Regions from separate parts of the Streptomyces sp. NPDC097619 genome, predicted to be linked through region 2. Evidence: riboswitches for the same ligand, from Rfam matches in the RefSeq annotation. Region 2 holds a riboswitch; each other region holds the start of a gene.
What was found. A riboswitch is a leader RNA that binds a small molecule or an ion and turns the genes downstream of it on or off. The one in region 2 is predicted to bind cyclic di-AMP.

Region 1: it holds a riboswitch for cyclic di-AMP, as region 2 does, so the genes downstream of both, ABTZ17_RS02330 (LysM peptidoglycan-binding domain-containing M23 family metallopeptidase) here and ABTZ17_RS23745 (M23 family metallopeptidase) in region 2, are expected to answer to the same signal.
Region 3: it holds a riboswitch for cyclic di-AMP, as region 2 does, so the genes downstream of both, ABTZ17_RS01835 (LysM peptidoglycan-binding domain-containing M23 family metallopeptidase) here and ABTZ17_RS23745 (M23 family metallopeptidase) in region 2, are expected to answer to the same signal.

What each region holds. Positions count from the first base shown of each region.
Region 1 is NZ_JBEOSD010000004.1:1,304-6,005, forward strand. It holds gene ABTZ17_RS02335 (SGNH/GDSL hydrolase family protein) at 206-973, opposite strand; gene ABTZ17_RS02330 (LysM peptidoglycan-binding domain-containing M23 family metallopeptidase) at 1,238-2,233, opposite strand; cyclic di-AMP (ydaO/yuaA leader) riboswitch at 2,238-2,397, opposite strand; gene ABTZ17_RS02325 (tyrosine-protein phosphatase) at 2,708-3,514, shown strand; gene ABTZ17_RS02320 (aspartate aminotransferase family protein) at 3,585-4,702, opposite strand, start outside.
Region 2 is NZ_JBEOSD010000095.1:20,554-25,255, forward strand. It holds partial or broken gene ABTZ17_RS23740 (PrsW family intramembrane metalloprotease) at 1-528, shown strand, start outside; gene ABTZ17_RS23745 (M23 family metallopeptidase) at 599-1,681, opposite strand; cyclic di-AMP (ydaO/yuaA leader) riboswitch at 1,691-1,825, opposite strand; tRNA gene ABTZ17_RS23750 (tRNA-Met) at 2,168-2,241, opposite strand; gene ABTZ17_RS23755 (FBP domain-containing protein) at 2,338-2,829, opposite strand; gene ABTZ17_RS23760 (TetR/AcrR family transcriptional regulator) at 2,921-3,514, shown strand; gene ABTZ17_RS23765 (DUF488 domain-containing protein) at 3,511-3,879, shown strand; gene ABTZ17_RS23770 (hypothetical protein) at 4,116-4,702, shown strand, end outside.
Region 3 is NZ_JBEOSD010000004.1:118,703-123,404, reverse strand. It holds gene ABTZ17_RS01830 (SGNH/GDSL hydrolase family protein) at 231-998, opposite strand; gene ABTZ17_RS01835 (LysM peptidoglycan-binding domain-containing M23 family metallopeptidase) at 1,263-2,258, opposite strand; cyclic di-AMP (ydaO/yuaA leader) riboswitch at 2,263-2,422, opposite strand; gene ABTZ17_RS01840 (tyrosine-protein phosphatase) at 2,733-3,539, shown strand; gene ABTZ17_RS01845 (aspartate aminotransferase family protein) at 3,610-4,702, opposite strand, start outside.

The DNA.
Region 1 (4,702 bases), on a different contig from region 2:
GCGGGGCGGGCGCGCGGAGAGGTCCGCCCGCTGCCCCTCCCTGTCCAACGCTCCCCCGACCCGAAGGATTCCGGCGGCAGGACCCGCCGTGTTCCCGGGCGCGGGTGCGGGCGGCCGGTGGCGGAGGGGACCGGGGTCCCTCCGGGGCCGACGGCCCGCACCCGCGCCCGGGTGTACCGGGGTGGCGGCGGCCGTGTTCGGGTCGTTACAGCGGCAGCAGGTCGGGGCGCTTGGGTTCGACGTGGTCGCCGGAGGACTCGCCGCGGAGGCGGCGGCCGATCCAGGGGACCAGGTGTTCCCGGGCCCAGTGGATGTTGTCGCGGGTGACCTCGGCGGAGCCGCGGGGCTGCTGCGGCGGCCAGGGCTGGTCCGGGTCGGCGGGCACCTCCAGGCCGAGGACCTGGGCGGCGCGCAGGGCGACGCGGGTGTGGCCCTCCGGGGAGAGGTGGAGCCGGTCGCCGTCCCAGGCGCGGCGGTCCTGGACGGTGCGCAGGGACCACAGGTCGAGGACGGGGCAGCCGTAGCGGTCGGCGATGGCCCGGACGTGCGCGGAGTAGGTGGCGACCTTGCCGCGGAGGTGCCGCAGGACGGGGACCCCGCGGGTGTCGAACCCGGTGGTGATCATGACGGTGGGGACGGCGCCGGTGAGGTCGGCGACGGCCTCCTCGAAGCGGGCGGCCACGTCGTCGGGGTCGGTGCCGGGGCGGATGATGTCGTTCCCGCCGGCGCAGAAGGTCACCAGGTCGGGGGCGAGCTCCTTGGCCCGGGGCACCTGCTCGGCCACGATCTGGTCGAGGAGCCGGCCGCGCACCGCGAGGTTGGCGTACCGGAAGTCGTGCTCCTCGCGCCGGTCGGCGAGGAGCACGGCGAGCCGGTCGGCCCAGCCCACGAAGGAGTCGCCGGGGCCCGGGTCGCCCACGCCTTCGGTGAAGCTGTCACCGAGGGCGACGTACGAGCCGAAGGGTTCGGCCAGGGTCGCGAGGGCGCTGCCGTGAGCGCCGTGAATGAGGGGTATCGATTCGCCTGCCACGACAGCACATCATTCACGGCGGGATGTGACCTACGCGACCGTAGGCAGGGGTTGACGTGGCGTGATCTGTACCACCGGGTCAGTTCAGGCCATGACCGTTTCGCCGGGAATAACACGGTATGGAGGCATCCGGACAGGGAGGAAAACGGCCCGGGGGCCGGAATCCCCCTCGGATTCCGGCCCCCGGGCCCCTGACGGCGATGACCGTCAGATGCTCACCCCGTGACCGCGCAGGTAGGCCAGCGGGTCCACGTCCTGCCCGTAGGAGGGGCCGGTGCGGATCTCGAAGTGCAGGTGCGGTCCGCTGGAGTTGCCGGTGGAGCCGGACAGGCCCAGGGCGGTGCCGGCGGAGACGCTCTGCCCGGAGGACACGCTCAGGGAGCTGAGGTGCGCGTACTGGGAGTAGCGGCCGTCGGCGTGCCGGACGATGACCTCGTTGCCGTAGGCCCCGGCCCAGCCGGCCGAGACCACGGTGCCCGCGCCGACCGCCTTCACGGTGGTGCCGGAGCCGACCGCGAAGTCCACACCGGTGTGGTAGCCGCTGGACCACATGCTGCCGCCCTGGCGGTACTGGGTGGTGACCTGGGCGTCGACGGGGGCGGTGAAGCCGGAGCCCTGCTGCTCGCCGGAGGTGTTCTCCTCGGGGGCGGACTCCTGCTCCGGGGCGGACTCGCGCGGTGCGGTGGCGGTCCGCTCCGCGGAACGGGCGGCGCGCTCGCCGCCGGTGCCGTCCTCGGAGGAGACGCCGCGCTCGGCGCTCTTCCGCTCGGGGGCCGGGGCGGCGGCGCGCGGGGCGGCGGCCTCGCCGGCGCCTGCCGCGGACCTCCCGCCGAGGGTGAGCTTCAGGCCCGGGTGGATGAGGGCCGGGTCGGAGCCGACGGCGGCGCGGTTGTCCGCGTACAGCTGCTCCCAGCCGCCCTTGACGCCCTCGCTCGCGGCGATGGCGGAGAGGCAGTCGCCGGAGACGACGGTGTAGACCTGCGGGGCCTTCTTCGCGGCGGCCGGAGCGGCCTGGGAGGCGGCCTGCCCGGGGAGCCGGTCCACGGCCTTCGGGGCCACGGCGGTGGCCTGGGCCGGGGCGGCGTGGGCGGTCGCGGCACCGAGGAGCGGCAGCGCGAGCGCGGCGCCGCCGGTGCCGGCCGCGACGAAACCGCGGCCGATCGGGCTGGACTTGGGGCGGCGGTGCTTGCCCTTTCCGGGCATGGCGGATTCCTCTCCGGCGCCTGCGAGGTGAGCTGTCGGGTTCGGACTGGAGCTGTCCGGCCGTGCGCGGACGCACGGCTTCACCCCAAGCCCGCCGGACGGATCCGGCGGGCGCGTTACCTGGTTCCCCCGCTCCTGCCGCACGTGTTGGACGGATGCGGTTTCCGGGCGGCGGCAGGATTCGGCGTTCCACCCGGCTCGGCCGTGACCGTAATCGAGTGCGGCCGGACGGAACAAGCCAGGAATTCCCCAAGGGAATGCGGACGGAAAATGATCAATGGAATTCCCGTCACACTCCGTCTATTGCGACCGTGTAACAGGCGCCTCCACAAGGGAATTCGAAGAACGCCCGCCGACACTCACGGTCACCGTATGATCTGGCTCACCAGCCCCGGGCGCATCTACCCCGGCACAGCGGCAACTTGACGCCAAGTAGCGCAATTCGGACATCCCACCGGACCGCGAGGAGCCCACGTGACCCAGCCCCTACCGCAGACCCCCGCCGCGGAGCCCACCCTCACCGGGATCCGCAACTTCCGCGACGTGGGCGGCCTTCCGGCCGCGGACGGCCGACGCGTCCGCCACGGACATCTCTACCGAAGCGGACATCTGGCGCATGCCACCGAAACGGACACCGACTATCTGAACTCGCTCGGACTCCACACCGTCTTCGACTTCCGCAACGCCGCCGACCACGCCATCGAGGGCCCCGACGTCACCCTGCCCGGCGTACGGAACGTCAACATCCCCCTCTCCGACCCCGCCGACGGCGGGGAGTTCTGGCGCCTCATCCGCGAAGGGGAACTCGACCGGCTCCGCGAGCTGCTCGGAGAGGGGCGAGGGGCGGACCGTATGTCCGCTTCGTACCGGAAGATGGTCCGGGAGCGGACGGCCGAACACAGCCGCGTGCTGCACGCCCTCGCGACCGGCACCGTCCCCGTCCTCATGCACTGCGCCGCCGGGAAGGACCGCGCCGGGCTCTCGATCGCCGTCACCCTGCTCGCGCTCGGCGTGGACCGGCGGGCCGTCACGGCCGACTACCTGGAGTCCAACGCCCCGCACCGCCGCTACCGGACCGTCCCCGGCAGCGCCCCCGAATCGCGCTCCCCCGAGGTCACCGCCCTCCTCAGCCCCCTCTTCGAGGCCCGCGCCTCCTACCTGGAGGCCGCCTTCGCCCTCATCGACGAGACCTGGGGCGGCACCGAGGGATACCTCCACGAGGGCCTCGGTCTCACCCCGGACACCCTGGACGGGCTGCGCGACCGCCTGCTGGAACCCTGATCGACGAAGGCGGGCGGGCCGGGACGGGCGGATCCGCCCGGCACCCGCCCGCCCCGCCGGACCCCACCCGTCAGCGCTGCGCCACCGCCTGCTTGACCAGCGTCCGACCGAACTCCCAGATCAGCCCACCACCCCCGTGCGCCTCGTCCATCACCGCCCGGAAGGCCCCCACGAACCGGTCCACGTCCGCCTCGTCCAGCACCAGCGGCGGGATCAACTTGATGACTTCGAGGTGGTCCCCCGAGACCTGCGTCAGGATCCGGTGCCGCTGGAGCAGCGGGGCCACCACCATCTGGGCGAACAACCCCTTGCGGGCCGCCTGGAGCATCGTCCACCGGCTGCGCAGCCCCAGGGACACCGGCCGGCCGAACTCGATCCCGATCATCAGCCCGCGCCCCCGCACCGCGTGCAGCAGCTCGTACTCGTCCACCAGCGCGGCCAGTCGCCCGCGGAGCAGGTCACCCAGGCGCCGGGCACGCGCCACCGTGCCCTCCCGCTCCATCACCGACAGCACCGCGAGTCCCGCCGCCATCGCCTGCGCGTTGGATCCGAAGCTGGCCGAGTGCACCAGCACCCGGTCCATCGAGGAGTACACCTTCTTGAAGATCCAGTCCTTGCCGAGGGTCGCCCCCACCGGCACGTAGCCACCGGAGAGCGCCTTCGCCACGCACACCAGGTCCGGCTCCACCCCCTCCTCGTGCTGGTAGGCGTAGAAGTCCCCGGTCCGCCCCAGCCCGGTCTGCACCTCGTCCGCGATCAGCAGCGCCCCGTGGGCGTGCAGCAGCTCCTGGGCGGCCCGCAGATAGCCGGGCGGCGCCTCGTGCACCCCCTTGCCCTGCACCGGCTCCACGATCAGGGCGGCCACGTCCCCGCGGCGCAGCTCCCGCTCCAGGGCCGCGAGGTCCCCCAAGGGGATCGCCGTGTCCGGCAGCAGCGGCCCGAAACCGTCCCGGAAGCCCCCCTCCCCGTTGACCGAGAGGGAGCCGGTGGTCAGCCCGTGGAAGGCGTGCGCGCAGTACAGGACCCGGCCCCGGCCGGTGGCGCGGCGGGCGAACTTCAGGGCGGTCTCCACCGCCTCGGTGCCGCTGTTCCCGAAGAACACCCGGTCCAGGTGCGGGCTGTGTTCCAACAGCCGCTCGGCGAGCAGTCCGGGCAGCGGCGGGCAGTCGAAGCGGGTCAGGTCGGCCA
Region 2 (4,702 bases):
CTGTTCCGGCGGCGCCTGCTCACCGGCGTCACCGACGGTCTCGTCCTCGCCGGGTTCACCGCCACCGGCTTCGCCTTCACCGAGAACATCCTCTACCTCGGCAACGCCTTCGGGGAGGACCTCGGCAGCGGCACCACGGTCATGGGCTCGGTCACCGCCGCCACCTTCTTCGTGCGGATCGTGCTCTCGCCCTTCGCGCACCCGCTGTTCACGGCCCTCACCGGGGTCGGTTTCGGCTTGGCCGCGGCGGCCTCCCTGCCCGCCCGTGCCGCCGCGGGCGCCGCCGTCCGACCGGTCCTGTCCCGGGGCCGTCGGCTGGTGCCCCCGCTGCTGGGCCTGGTCGGGGCGATGGCCGTGCACGCCCTGTGGAACAGCTCCTCCGAGCTGGGCGAGCACGGCTTCCACGTGGTCTACGGGGCCGTGATGGTGCCCGGGTTCACCTTCCTCGCGGTCCTCGCGGTCCGCCGCAGGCTCCGCCCCGGCCCCAAGCACGCCGCCGCCCCCGTCCCGGCCCCGCGGGCGAGCGGGGACACGGAGGCGGGGGCGGGCGCGTGCTCGGTGCCGGTGTCCGGGACGGGGAGCGGCCCGGGTCCGGAACTCAGACCGTCAGGCCCTTGTCCCGCAGCCAGGCCAGCGGGTCCTGGGTCTGTCCCCCCGTACGGACCTCCAGGTGCAGGTGGGCCCCGGTGACGTTGCCGGTGGCCCCGACCCGTCCGATGGTGTCCCCGGTGCCGACCTGACCGGAGGTCACCGACATGGAGGACAGGTGGCAGTACCAGATCTCCGTACCGTCGGCGAGGCGCAGCACGATCCGGTAGCCGTACGCGCCCGACCAGCCGGCCGAGACCACGGTGCCGCCGTGCACAGCCTTGACCGGGGTGCCGGTCGGGGCGGCGAAGTCGAGGCCGGTGTGGTGCCCGGAGGACCACATGGAGCCGGAGTCCCCGTAGTGCGAGGTGAGGGTGTACGAGGAGGTGGGGAGCACGTAGCCGCCACGCGAACTGCCCGATCCGGTACCGGAGTCGCCCTCCGCGGCGCGGTCCCGTTCGGCGCGGGCGGCCCGCTCCGCTTCGGCGGCGCGGGCGGCCGCCTCGGCCTTCGCCTCCGCAGCGGCCTTGGCGGCGGCTTCGGCGGCGGCCTCGGCCGCCTTGCGCGCGGTCTCCCGGGCCCGGGCGGCCTCCTGGGCGGCGGCCACCTCGGCGGCGCGGGCGGCGGCTTCCTTGGCCTCGGCGGCGGCGGCGTCGGACTGGGCCTCGGCCTGCTGGAGGATCCGGTTGCGGAGCACCTCGCCGGCGTTGGTGCCGGCTTCGGCCTGCTGGGGGCTGACCCCGGCCGTGGTGAAGGGGGCGGAGACGGACACGGCGTACGCGGCGCCGGCCGGGTCCTCCTCGGGCTGCTCGGTGGAGCCGAGCCCGGGTATGGAGGTGGGCAGGGACGGGATGGATATCGCGACCTGGGGCCGGTCCTGGGCGGTGGCGATACCGCCCGCGCCGACGGCGGCGATCACACCGACGCCGAGGACCGTGGAGCTGCGGGCGAGTCCGCCGCGCTGGCGCACCACCCGGTGGCGGCCCCGGACCGGCCGGACGGAGTCCTCGGTCGGGTTCCATTCCCCCCACGCGCCCGCGTCGGGGGCGTCGAGGTCTTCCGGGGCACCGGTGGCGGGCAGGTTCGAGTCCACGGGAGGCGGGTCCTTTCCTTCCTTCGCCTACCGGGTTAGCTGACGGGTTCGGAGCAGGAAGGTCTCCTACGTGCCCGGAGAGGGCCCGATTCACCCCAAGAGGTGGTTCCCCGGTTCCCTTGCGGAATTCGGCGTCGGCGCGCGCGGTGCCGTCCGGCGACGGCTGGGACGACCGCGCTGCGTTATCGAACGGTAATAGACAGAGGGGAGCGATTCCAAGCTGTTGCGCTTGATCCAACACATGTATCGGCCACCCTCCGACCGGCCCTGGCCTGCACTTTTGCCGTACAGGGTGATCAATCCGGACGATTCGACGGCCTGTTTGGTATCTCTTCGGCCGGCGGGGCCGATTGACGCCCCGTCAGCAACATGGCGGAGAGCGGCCTTTCGCTCACCGAACGTGAGGAGGGTGGCGGAACGGGGAAGAAGTGCCGGGAGAACGACGAGAGCCCGGATCCTCTTCAGGATCCGGGCTCTCGTACTGAGTAGCGGGGACAGGATTTGAACCTGCGACCTCTGGGTTATGAGCCCAGCGAGCTACCGAGCTGCTCCACCCCGCGTCGGTAGGTACAAGCTTACGCCATCCGGAAGGGTCCTCACGCCACTTTCCCCCCGGGGCGGGTCGGAGGCCCCTCAAGACCCCCGACCCACACGGCTCAGACCCGTTCCAGGAAGCCGGTCAGGTTCCGGCGCAGCCGCTCGATCTGCTCGTCCACCGTCAGCGATTCCTCGATGCGCAGCCCCGTCTCGGGCCGCTTGATGCCGCGCACGTAGAGGGAGCAGGCCATGTCGGTGCAGACGTAGAGCCCGACGGAATTCCCGTCCCGCCCCTCGCGCCCCGTCTTCCGGGCCGTCATCAGCGAGACCCCGCCGCCGGGGTGGGTGGTCAGGCACAGCGAGCACATGCTGCGGTACAGGGCACCACGGCGGGCCGTCGGGAAGCGCAGGGTGATCCCGATCGGGCCGCCGTCCGCGCCCTCGGCGACGAGATAGCTGCGGTCGGGGGCGGACAGGTCCCGCCAGCCCAGGAAGTCCAGGTCCGTCCAGGGCCGCTCCACGAGGTCCCGCGGCATCGGCAGCCGCTTGGCCTCTCCCTTCGAGCAGTTCACGAAGGCGCCCCGGATCTCCTGCTCGGTCAGTGCTCTCATACCGGGAACGCTAAGCTTTCCTAGGACCCCTAGGCAAACGAATAATGCCCGTAGCCTCCAGGGACGGGACCCACCGAGGAAAGGGGAGACCATGCCGAGGGCCGGACTCACCGCCGAGCGCATCGTCGGAGCCGCCGCCGAGCTCGCCGACCGCGAGGGCCTGGACCGGGTCACGGTCTCCGCGCTGGCCCGCGGCTTCGGCGTGAAGGACGCCAGCCTCTACGCGCACGTCCGCGGGCTCCGGGACCTCCGCACCCGGCTGGCCCTGAGCTGCGCCACGGAGTTCGCCGACCGGATCACCGCCGCCCTCGCGGGCCGCTCGGGGGCCCCGGCCCTGGCCGCCTTCGCCCTCGCCTACCGCACCTTCGCCGTCCACCACCCCGGTCGCTACGCCGCCACCCAGCTGGCCCTGCCGCCCGAGGTCCTCGCCGACTCCCCCGGCCACCGGCGGCTCGTGGAGCTGACCTACGCCCTGTTCCGCTCGTACGAGCTCCCCGAGCCCGACCGGACCGACGCGGTCCGCCTGGTGCGCAGCACCTTCCACGGGTTCGCCGCCCTCGAAGCGGCGGGCGGCTTCGGCCACCCCCGCGCGCTCGACGCCTCCTGGGAGCGGATCACCGAGGCCCTGCACGCCACCCTCACCCGGTGGCCCGCCGCCGCCGGACCGGAGACCCTGTCCCCATGAGCCCACGGCCCGCCCCCGTCCAGGTCCGCCGCGCCTACGACCCGCCCGAGCCCGAGGACGGCACCCGGGTCCTCGTGGACCGCCTCTGGCCCCGCGGCCTCTCCAAGGAGTCCGCCCGCGTCGACTCCTGGCCCAAGGCGCTGACCCCGTCGACGGAACTGCGCCGCGCCTACCACGACGGCACCCTCACCCAGGAGGAGTTCGCGGACCGGTACGCGGCCGAACTCGCCGAGCCCGCCGCCGCGGAGGCCCTGACCGCCCTGCGCGCCCTCGTCGCCGCCGGCCCGGTCACCCTCCTCACCGCCGTCAAGGACCCCGCCCCCGCCCACACCACGGTCCTCCTGACCGCCCTCACCCCCACCTGAGGCCCGCAGGACAGCAGAACGCCCCGGCCGGTCGCCTCCCCTCACGCTGCCGGCACAATGCGGTCGACCGCAGCCGATCGCAGGGGGACAGCGTGGGACCGCGTCAGACCAAAGGCCCGGTCACACGCCGGCTCCGCGGACTTCAACACGAACGCTCGGGGGCGGAAACCGGATCGCCGCTCAGGGACAAGCGGGCCTGGATCACGGCCGTCATGTTCCCCGCCATCATGGTCCTGGTGGGCATCGCAGTCCCCTCCCTCTGGAACCGGCTCTCAGGAACCTTCGACAGTCCGCCGGGACTGACCGCCCACACGATCGGCCCCGGGGGATGCGTCCCGCTCTACTCGGCGGACAGCCTCGCCACCTTGAAGGCTCAGCCCGACAGCCTCAGACTGCGGGGCGTTCCCGTGGCCGATCCCCGCTGGCACGAGCCCGTCACAGCGCCGGTGACACTCCAGGCCAAAACCGCACAGACCATCGTGGTCACTGCCGCGCGCATCGAGGTGATGAGCACCGAGCGCCTCCCGGTGACGGGGCGGGTCATCGACGCGGAGGGCTGCGGTGGCCTCATGGAGACGCGCCCCTTCGACGTGGATCTGGCCACCCACCCCGTGTCCCTGAAGCCCGCCCTCACGAAAGCCGCCGACGGAAGCGTCGGGCGGGCACCCGGATTCCCGTTCAAGGTCTCGGCCAAGGACCCAGAACAGCTCGAACTGCGCTTCCCGACCGTGCCGGGCGATGTCAGGTTCTCGATCACGATCGACTGGGTCTCCGAGGGTGAACCGGGAACCGTCACGCTCGACAACGGGGGTGCCGGCTACCG
Region 3 (4,702 bases), on a different contig from region 2:
TGGGGCGGTGGAGCGGGTCGGTACGGCGGGGCGGGCGCGCGGAGAGGTCCGCCCGCTGCCCCTCCCTGTCCAACGCTCCCCCGACCCGAAGGATTCCGGCGGCAGGACCCGCCGTGTTCCCGGGCGCGGGTGCGGGCGGCCGGTGGCGGAGGGGACCGGGGTCCCTCCGGGGCCGACGGCCCGCACCCGCGCCCGGGTGTACCGGGGTGGCGGCGGCCGTGTTCGGGTCGTTACAGCGGCAGCAGGTCGGGGCGCTTGGGTTCGACGTGGTCGCCGGAGGACTCGCCGCGGAGGCGGCGGCCGATCCAGGGGACCAGGTGTTCCCGGGCCCAGTGGATGTTGTCGCGGGTGACCTCGGCGGAGCCGCGGGGCTGCTGCGGCGGCCAGGGCTGGTCCGGGTCGGCGGGCACCTCCAGGCCGAGGACCTGGGCGGCGCGCAGGGCGACGCGGGTGTGGCCCTCCGGGGAGAGGTGGAGCCGGTCGCCGTCCCAGGCGCGGCGGTCCTGGACGGTGCGCAGGGACCACAGGTCGAGGACGGGGCAGCCGTAGCGGTCGGCGATGGCCCGGACGTGCGCGGAGTAGGTGGCGACCTTGCCGCGGAGGTGCCGCAGGACGGGGACCCCGCGGGTGTCGAACCCGGTGGTGATCATGACGGTGGGGACGGCGCCGGTGAGGTCGGCGACGGCCTCCTCGAAGCGGGCGGCCACGTCGTCGGGGTCGGTGCCGGGGCGGATGATGTCGTTCCCGCCGGCGCAGAAGGTCACCAGGTCGGGGGCGAGCTCCTTGGCCCGGGGCACCTGCTCGGCCACGATCTGGTCGAGGAGCCGGCCGCGCACCGCGAGGTTGGCGTACCGGAAGTCGTGCTCCTCGCGCCGGTCGGCGAGGAGCACGGCGAGCCGGTCGGCCCAGCCCACGAAGGAGTCGCCGGGGCCCGGGTCGCCCACGCCTTCGGTGAAGCTGTCACCGAGGGCGACGTACGAGCCGAAGGGTTCGGCCAGGGTCGCGAGGGCGCTGCCGTGAGCGCCGTGAATGAGGGGTATCGATTCGCCTGCCACGACAGCACATCATTCACGGCGGGATGTGACCTACGCGACCGTAGGCAGGGGTTGACGTGGCGTGATCTGTACCACCGGGTCAGTTCAGGCCATGACCGTTTCGCCGGGAATAACACGGTATGGAGGCATCCGGACAGGGAGGAAAACGGCCCGGGGGCCGGAATCCCCCTCGGATTCCGGCCCCCGGGCCCCTGACGGCGATGACCGTCAGATGCTCACCCCGTGACCGCGCAGGTAGGCCAGCGGGTCCACGTCCTGCCCGTAGGAGGGGCCGGTGCGGATCTCGAAGTGCAGGTGCGGTCCGCTGGAGTTGCCGGTGGAGCCGGACAGGCCCAGGGCGGTGCCGGCGGAGACGCTCTGCCCGGAGGACACGCTCAGGGAGCTGAGGTGCGCGTACTGGGAGTAGCGGCCGTCGGCGTGCCGGACGATGACCTCGTTGCCGTAGGCCCCGGCCCAGCCGGCCGAGACCACGGTGCCCGCGCCGACCGCCTTCACGGTGGTGCCGGAGCCGACCGCGAAGTCCACACCGGTGTGGTAGCCGCTGGACCACATGCTGCCGCCCTGGCGGTACTGGGTGGTGACCTGGGCGTCGACGGGGGCGGTGAAGCCGGAGCCCTGCTGCTCGCCGGAGGTGTTCTCCTCGGGGGCGGACTCCTGCTCCGGGGCGGACTCGCGCGGTGCGGTGGCGGTCCGCTCCGCGGAACGGGCGGCGCGCTCGCCGCCGGTGCCGTCCTCGGAGGAGACGCCGCGCTCGGCGCTCTTCCGCTCGGGGGCCGGGGCGGCGGCGCGCGGGGCGGCGGCCTCGCCGGCGCCTGCCGCGGACCTCCCGCCGAGGGTGAGCTTCAGGCCCGGGTGGATGAGGGCCGGGTCGGAGCCGACGGCGGCGCGGTTGTCCGCGTACAGCTGCTCCCAGCCGCCCTTGACGCCCTCGCTCGCGGCGATGGCGGAGAGGCAGTCGCCGGAGACGACGGTGTAGACCTGCGGGGCCTTCTTCGCGGCGGCCGGAGCGGCCTGGGAGGCGGCCTGCCCGGGGAGCCGGTCCACGGCCTTCGGGGCCACGGCGGTGGCCTGGGCCGGGGCGGCGTGGGCGGTCGCGGCACCGAGGAGCGGCAGCGCGAGCGCGGCGCCGCCGGTGCCGGCCGCGACGAAACCGCGGCCGATCGGGCTGGACTTGGGGCGGCGGTGCTTGCCCTTTCCGGGCATGGCGGATTCCTCTCCGGCGCCTGCGAGGTGAGCTGTCGGGTTCGGACTGGAGCTGTCCGGCCGTGCGCGGACGCACGGCTTCACCCCAAGCCCGCCGGACGGATCCGGCGGGCGCGTTACCTGGTTCCCCCGCTCCTGCCGCACGTGTTGGACGGATGCGGTTTCCGGGCGGCGGCAGGATTCGGCGTTCCACCCGGCTCGGCCGTGACCGTAATCGAGTGCGGCCGGACGGAACAAGCCAGGAATTCCCCAAGGGAATGCGGACGGAAAATGATCAATGGAATTCCCGTCACACTCCGTCTATTGCGACCGTGTAACAGGCGCCTCCACAAGGGAATTCGAAGAACGCCCGCCGACACTCACGGTCACCGTATGATCTGGCTCACCAGCCCCGGGCGCATCTACCCCGGCACAGCGGCAACTTGACGCCAAGTAGCGCAATTCGGACATCCCACCGGACCGCGAGGAGCCCACGTGACCCAGCCCCTACCGCAGACCCCCGCCGCGGAGCCCACCCTCACCGGGATCCGCAACTTCCGCGACGTGGGCGGCCTTCCGGCCGCGGACGGCCGACGCGTCCGCCACGGACATCTCTACCGAAGCGGACATCTGGCGCATGCCACCGAAACGGACACCGACTATCTGAACTCGCTCGGACTCCACACCGTCTTCGACTTCCGCAACGCCGCCGACCACGCCATCGAGGGCCCCGACGTCACCCTGCCCGGCGTACGGAACGTCAACATCCCCCTCTCCGACCCCGCCGACGGCGGGGAGTTCTGGCGCCTCATCCGCGAAGGGGAACTCGACCGGCTCCGCGAGCTGCTCGGAGAGGGGCGAGGGGCGGACCGTATGTCCGCTTCGTACCGGAAGATGGTCCGGGAGCGGACGGCCGAACACAGCCGCGTGCTGCACGCCCTCGCGACCGGCACCGTCCCCGTCCTCATGCACTGCGCCGCCGGGAAGGACCGCGCCGGGCTCTCGATCGCCGTCACCCTGCTCGCGCTCGGCGTGGACCGGCGGGCCGTCACGGCCGACTACCTGGAGTCCAACGCCCCGCACCGCCGCTACCGGACCGTCCCCGGCAGCGCCCCCGAATCGCGCTCCCCCGAGGTCACCGCCCTCCTCAGCCCCCTCTTCGAGGCCCGCGCCTCCTACCTGGAGGCCGCCTTCGCCCTCATCGACGAGACCTGGGGCGGCACCGAGGGATACCTCCACGAGGGCCTCGGTCTCACCCCGGACACCCTGGACGGGCTGCGCGACCGCCTGCTGGAACCCTGATCGACGAAGGCGGGCGGGCCGGGACGGGCGGATCCGCCCGGCACCCGCCCGCCCCGCCGGACCCCACCCGTCAGCGCTGCGCCACCGCCTGCTTGACCAGCGTCCGACCGAACTCCCAGATCAGCCCACCACCCCCGTGCGCCTCGTCCATCACCGCCCGGAAGGCCCCCACGAACCGGTCCACGTCCGCCTCGTCCAGCACCAGCGGCGGGATCAACTTGATGACTTCGAGGTGGTCCCCCGAGACCTGCGTCAGGATCCGGTGCCGCTGGAGCAGCGGGGCCACCACCATCTGGGCGAACAACCCCTTGCGGGCCGCCTGGAGCATCGTCCACCGGCTGCGCAGCCCCAGGGACACCGGCCGGCCGAACTCGATCCCGATCATCAGCCCGCGCCCCCGCACCGCGTGCAGCAGCTCGTACTCGTCCACCAGCGCGGCCAGTCGCCCGCGGAGCAGGTCACCCAGGCGCCGGGCACGCGCCACCGTGCCCTCCCGCTCCATCACCGACAGCACCGCGAGTCCCGCCGCCATCGCCTGCGCGTTGGATCCGAAGCTGGCCGAGTGCACCAGCACCCGGTCCATCGAGGAGTACACCTTCTTGAAGATCCAGTCCTTGCCGAGGGTCGCCCCCACCGGCACGTAGCCACCGGAGAGCGCCTTCGCCACGCACACCAGGTCCGGCTCCACCCCCTCCTCGTGCTGGTAGGCGTAGAAGTCCCCGGTCCGCCCCAGCCCGGTCTGCACCTCGTCCGCGATCAGCAGCGCCCCGTGGGCGTGCAGCAGCTCCTGGGCGGCCCGCAGATAGCCGGGCGGCGCCTCGTGCACCCCCTTGCCCTGCACCGGCTCCACGATCAGGGCGGCCACGTCCCCGCGGCGCAGCTCCCGCTCCAGGGCCGCGAGGTCCCCCAAGGGGATCGCCGTGTCCGGCAGCAGCGGCCCGAAACCGTCCCGGAAGCCCCCCTCCCCGTTGACCGAGAGGGAGCCGGTGGTCAGCCCGTGGAAGGCGTGCGCGCAGTACAGGACCCGGCCCCGGCCGGTGGCGCGGCGGGCGAACTTCAGGGCGGTCTCCACCGCCTCGGTGCCGCTGTTCCCGAAGAACACCCGGTCCAGGTGCGGGCTGTGTTCCAACAGCCGCTCGGCGAGCAGTCCGGGCAGCGGCGGG